DNA from 2 places in the Shewanella bicestrii genome. Region 1 is predicted to be linked to the other one. Evidence: riboswitches for the same ligand, from Rfam matches in the RefSeq annotation. Region 1 holds a riboswitch; the other holds the start of a gene.

Evidence for each region. A riboswitch is a leader RNA that binds a small molecule or an ion and turns the genes downstream of it on or off. The one in region 1 is predicted to bind cobalamin.
Region 2: another riboswitch for cobalamin. It lies ahead of CF168_RS04355 (ABC transporter ATP-binding protein); the one in region 1 lies ahead of CF168_RS03440 (TonB-dependent receptor).

What each region holds. Positions count from the first base shown of each region.
Region 1 is NZ_CP022358.1:763,814-767,006, forward strand. It holds gene CF168_RS03435 (hypothetical protein) at 1-668, shown strand, start outside; cobalamin riboswitch at 792-1,025, shown strand; gene CF168_RS03440 (TonB-dependent receptor) at 1,135-3,105, shown strand.
Region 2 is NZ_CP022358.1:1,002,721-1,005,913, reverse strand. It holds gene CF168_RS04360 (FecCD family ABC transporter permease) at 1-305, opposite strand, end outside; gene CF168_RS04355 (ABC transporter ATP-binding protein) at 302-1,267, opposite strand; cobalamin riboswitch at 1,401-1,559, opposite strand; gene CF168_RS04350 (histidine phosphatase family protein) at 1,740-2,462, opposite strand; gene metH (methionine synthase) at 2,673-3,193, shown strand, end outside.

The DNA of each region.
Region 1 (3,193 bases):
TGAAATGTATACCCCATATGCAGGTGAGGTTATGGCAGGGCGCGAGCGTATTAATGCTGTGCAGCCTAATCGGCTCTGAATCCGTCGAGGCGAAATTGGATATGCCTCGCAGCGAAAGTGGTGCGTCGCATACCCATGTGTTGCCTGTCTTTAGTCAGCAATTAGGATTTAACCTGCCAGCGGGTTGGCGTCAAGCCTACCATGAGGAACGTGCGGGCATGTTTATGGCGGAATTTGTGCCGGAGCAGGAAGCGCTCAATCAATGGAGTGCACTGTTTTGTGTGCAAGGCTTTAAGGACATGGCCGAAAGCGTGAGCCCCGAGCAGTTTTTAGATGCGATGGCTGAAACTTACCAAGCCGCCTGTGACGGTGAAGTGGTGTATCAAAAGCTAGGGGATACCCAAGTAGACGGTCACGAAGGTTTTCAAGCTATTCTCGGTTGCACCACAATGCCGAATGTCCATAGCGCGACTCAGTTTAACCCCAGTGCTTTTACCTCTCATCCCCAGGGCGAAATTGGTTACTATACTGTGGTAAGTGGTAACAAAGACTTGTATTTACTGCATAAATCGATGCGTGGCGACGTGTTTTCTGCCGACAAACCTCCCTTACAGGCGGCCAACAGTGCCGACTTTATTTCAGGCTTAGCACCCTATTCATTAAAGTAGTTGTCAGTCGAGAGACGGATGAGCATGGACTTTCATCCGTATAGACGTCTATAATGCGCGCGCTCAGGCTTGATGCCACGAGCCTTATTGGGCGTTAACTGGTTTTTCGCCCTCTGAACCTATTTTTAGTCAACCTTCTGTGGTGCTTGCGATGCATTCGTCGCGAGATAATCGGGAAGCCAGTGAAATTCTGGCACTGCCCCCGCAACGGTAAAAGGTGAGAGACGACCGCATTCGCTAGGTAGCTCAAGGTGAGCCAGAGAATCGAGTGTGCAAAGGTCAGTTTCGCGTTAGTCCTTCTATTACTTGGATTAACATAGCCTAAGTCCGGAGACCGGCCCTAAAGGTGTTTTTGAGATTTCGGTGGGCAGATCTCAAAATGCGATAGTGACTGTCAGTATTTGTTACTGAATCAACGGTATCGTGGCGCCAATGCCCCGTTTTCCTTGTAGGAGTTAAAGGTAAAATGGGAACACATCCAACTAAAATCGCGCTGCTGATCGGCAGCCTTTGCAGCTTTTCTGTTATCGCACCCGCCGTGGCGGCCGATGATGCCAGCGTCGCCAAAGTCGCCAAAGTCGATGAGCATATCGTCGTGATTGGCCGTTCAGACAAGACCCCCTTAAATATTGCCGCCAATGTGAATGTGATTGATGCCGCAGCGATTGAGCAGAGTGGCGCAACCAGCTTGACCGAAGTGTTACGCGGTCAAAGTGGTATTCAGCTGTCCGACAATAACATTGGTACTAGCTTTGCGATGCGCGGCTTTAGCGCCAGCACCGCCGTTAACAACACGCTGATTTTGCTCGATGGTCGTCGCTTAAATAACATCGATATCGCCGCACCTAGCCTGAATGCAATTCCACTCAATTTAATTGAGCGTGTCGAAATTTTATCGGGCAGTGCGGGCGTGCTCTATGGTGACCAAGCGGTCGGCGGGGTGATCAACATTGTGACTAAGTCGCCTGAGAATACGGGTGGCAGCGTGCAATTATCCGGCGGCAGCTTTAATACCTACGAAGGTCGCGGCGATGTGTCGGGCGCCATCAATAAAGATTGGCATTATTTCCTGACCGGTAGCTACAACCAAGGCGATAACTATCGCAAGCACAATGCCAATGAAACGGGTTCTATCCTTGGGCGTATTCAATATAAAACCGCCACAGATTCTTTCTTTGTTGAAACCAGCTATTACGATGATGACCGCGAAAATCCTGGCTCGTTGACGGTAGAACAGTTCAAAGAAAATCCACGCCAGTCTTCTAATAGCAGCGAATATGTTCATGAGATGACCACAGCGGCACGCAGTGGTTATCAGCATCAGCTTAACCAAAACTGGGCCTTAGCGGCGGATCTGGATTACAGCGATACCTTAGTGACCTCATTAAACTGGGGCGCGGGTAGCCAAAATACTCGCTCGCTACTTATGTTTAGCCCTAAAGCGCTCGCCAATTACAGCACCCGTCAAGGTGAGCTAAACCTAGTGACTGGTTTGGATATCAGCCGCGGTAAGGCCGAGTTTGACTCTATGGCGCGCAGCAATGTGCAGGAAATGCAAAGTGCTTACCTGCAAGCCACTGTGCCATTAAGCCACACCTTAAGCTATGTGGTGGGCGGCCGTTATGCGCGGGTGACCGACGATCTGGTCGATGGCAATGTGTATCCAAATGGCATCGATTTAGATGAAGATGCGACCGCATTCGAGTTCGGTTTAAATTACCGTCCGAGCGCCGAGCACAGGTTCTATCTACGTGGCGATGAAAACTTCCGCTTTGCTAAGGTTGATGAGCAAGCTTACACCCCGAAAGATGTCTATGGCTTAAAGCCACAGACAGGCCGTTCCTATGAGGCGGGTTGGGATTGGACTGTGGCTAACCAAAGCCTACGCGTTAGCCTATATCGCCTCGATTTAGAAGATGAAATTGTCTTCGACCCGAGTGCTGAAAAACCTGTTGGCGGCAGCTTCCAAGGTGCCAACGTCAATGCTGATGCTTCACGCCGCTATGGCGCGAGTGCCGATTGGGATTGGCAGGTCACTCAAGCCCTCACCTTAGGCTTGGAATATAACTATATTGATGCCGAATTTACCGATGGGGTGAATGATGGTAAGCAATTGTCTTGGGTGGCTGAGCATACGGGACGCGGTTATGTCAGCATGGATTTTTCCGAGCATTTCCAAGTGTTTGCCGAGGCGCTTTACACGGGCGATCGTTTTATCGAAGGCGATAACGGCAACGAAGGCGATAAATTATCTAGCTATGTTTTAGGTAATCTAGCCCTTAACTATACCCGTGATGCTTGGTTAGCGAGCCTGCGTATCGATAACCTGTTTGATAAAGAGTATGTTAGCTCGGGTTACTACGGTGGCATTTGGGGTGATAGCTATTACTCAGGCCGAGGCCGTGATATTCGCTTGACTGTGGGTTACCGCTTCTAAGCTTGAAATAAATGCTTAACCGAATAAAGCCAGGCTCAGTCTGGCTTTATTATTTCTGTTGTTTGGCCATGTGCAGAGAAAAATCCAT
Region 2 (3,193 bases), 240 kb from region 1:
AAGGACAGCCCTGCCCCCGCCACAAAGGCAAGTAAAATCCGTGGCAGTCGCAGCTCCATCACAATCCGCTCTGTCATGCTGCTGGTGCTCACGGCCTCATCAGTCATAAACAGCTGACTGAGTTTATTGATAAACACATGCAGCACATCTAAAAAGCTAATGTTTGCCGCGCCAAAACTCGCGGCAGCGATGGGGGTGAGCAGGGCAAAGCCCGCCAAGCCTAAAATCAGCCATTGCTGGCGGGTGAGCGGCGTAAAAATGTGGCTAAAAAAATTCATGGTCACCAATTTGAGTGTGTCTATCATGGCGTGGGTTCAACGCTATGCTTATGCAAGGCCGCGTTAGGCGCCCCGGGGTTATGACAGGCGCAGGCCACAGGAGGTAACGCTTGAGCCGAAACTGCGTGGGAGTCACTCGCCGCGTCCGCAGTATCGCTCTTAGGCTTTTGATAACCATAAAAGTAATTAATCAAGGGGTTACCATGCTGTGGATGGGGCGTCACTTGGGCGCATACTCCAAACACTTCGGCGATACGTTCTTCGGTTAACACCTGAGCCGGCGTGCCCATGGCACTCACCAGCCCTTTATCCAGTAGCAATAAGTGGTCGCACAGGGCGCTGGCTAAATTCAGGTCATGAATCGAGGCGATGACGCTGATCCCAAGGCTTCGCACTAGCTCTAAGATTTGAATTTGATAGCGGATATCGAGATGGTTTGTCGGCTCATCTAAAATCAATAACTGCGGCTGCTGCACTATGGCACGGGCGATCAGGGCGCGCTGCTTCTCACCGCCCGATAATCGATCGTATTGCTGATGCACTTTATGACTCAGGCCAACCTTTTCCAGCGCCTTGGCAACCTTGTCACTGTCTTCGCTGGAATGGCTATCAAACATCCCCTTATGGGGCGTGAGTCCCATGGCAACCAATTGCTCTGTGGTCATATCGAAATATTGCGGCGTATCCTGCTGCACCACCGCCACTTTACAGGCAAACGCCTTGGGCGACAGTTCGCTAATATCCTGCGAAAACAGGCTGATATGCCCTTTAGCAGGGCGAATAAAGCGGTATAAACAGCGCAGCAAACTGGATTTACCCGCGCCATTGGGGCCAATCAGCCCGAGCATTTCCCCCTGCGGCAGGGCAAAGCTTATCTCCGAGAGAATGGTTTTTCCCTCAATCGCCCAGCTCAATTGGCTCACTTGAAGTGCCATATTGGCGGAAGTCGCAGCGGGCGCTAAGGGCGCAAGGCTCAATGTGGAATGCATCACTAACGATTGCTCCCACATGGATATTGATTGGTGTTATTTGTGCCTGCCGCCGCTTGGGCCAACAGGGCGAAACTCATTAATGTCATCTTCTGCTCCCTCGAGTTACCCGCTCGAGAACTAAGGCTGCACGCAGCGAAAACAGAAATAGGCAGGTATCCTGACTCGTAGGTAAGAAGCAAAATGCTTCGACTACTCACAGTTGCGGGTACAGTTCGGGCTACTGACGGGCAGCTCCCCGATTCCCTATTATGTTTGGGTTATCCGGCGCGCTTAAATACTGTTGCCTTTAAGCAATAGCAGTCAATCGCACAAAATTCCTAACACCTATTTCTGCGACCTTTGAGCTTAACGTACTGGGTTCGTTATCTGGCTCAAACGTCAGGGAAAAGCATTATCCTATATCTTGCTCATTAGGCAATGCTGTTTAAATCAGAAAATTTTCATCATACCGATGACAGGTACTTTTAAGCTACTCACAGTGGCCCGAGGGCCAGTCTAAACGCCAGTATCTTTTACCTTGCTCATCCTCGAGGACATTAATCGTCACCACCGCCGCCACGGGTAAGGCGAGCTGACTGTAAAAACCTAAGGTTTTCACCGCCCCCAGCGCCCTTGACATCAAGTGGCGAATAACCCCGCCGTGGGTGACCACCCAGATATTGGCCGCGGGTGCATTGGCATTAAACTCGCCGTGGGCCTGTTCATCATCCATCGCCAGCAGGGCAAACTCTTTATCGAGGATTTGTTCTATCGCACCATCGATACGGGCTTCGAAGTTTGCCATGGCTTCACCATTGGGCGGTGTCACCTCCCAGGGATTCTGCCAATAGGCCGCCATCCGCTCGCCGTCGCGTTGATATAAGTCATCGAGCAGGCAACCATCCCAATCGCCGAAGGCTATTTCCTGTAACTCCTCCAGCAGGTTGACCTTAAGCGGCAAAGGCGCGGGCGCATCTAAACTCCTGCCCACGGACGCACTCGAATGCAGCTCAGCCGCAAAGGCCTTGGCAAACTCGGCGCAGCGCCTTGAGGTCGAGCTATAAATGCCGTGGCACACAGTCGCCTGCGCCTCCACCGCCGCCGACATCTGCCGCCAGCCCTTATCACTCAGTGGCACATCCACTCGGCCACGTAAAATCGCCCCGCCCTCACATTCTCCATGGCGTAACAGTAATAACCTGAGCTGCTTCATCTGATCTTTCCTTTTATCGTTTTTATCTGGGTTATCTCGCCTATGCTATACCAACTTTAGCCTTGCCCTGACAATCCGATGTCGCGTATTATGGACGTCTATACGTATAAATGTCCAAAACATAACGAACGACATTCAATAATAAAATGCAATTTGTCACCCGATTGCGTACTTTGGACTCAACTTAGCTGTAGTAAAGGTAATCATTTTATGGCGATATCTCTCCATCGAGCCAGCCAAACACTGGCAGACATTCGCAACCAGTTGTCCAAGCGCATTCTGATTTTAGACGGCGCTATGGGCACTATGATCCAAGGCTACAAGCTGGAAGAAGCCGATTACCGTGGCGAGCGTTTCAAGGATTGGCATACCGACGTTAAGGGCAATAACGATCTTTTAGTGCTCACGCAGCCACACATCATCAAACAAATTCACACCGACTACCTATTAGCCGGTGCCGATATTATTGAAACCAACACCTTCAACGCCACCACTATCGCCATGGCCGACTACGATATGCAGTCGCTGTCCGCCGAAATTAACCGTGAAGGTGCGCGCCTCGCCCGTGAAGCCTGTGATGAAATCGAAAAAGCTACGGGTAAACCCCGTTATGTAGCCGGTGTGTTAGGGCCCACTAACCGCACTTGCTCTATCAGCCCCGATGTTAACGATCCCGGATATCGCAATATCCACTTCGATGAGTTAGTGACCGCTTACTGCGAATCGACCCG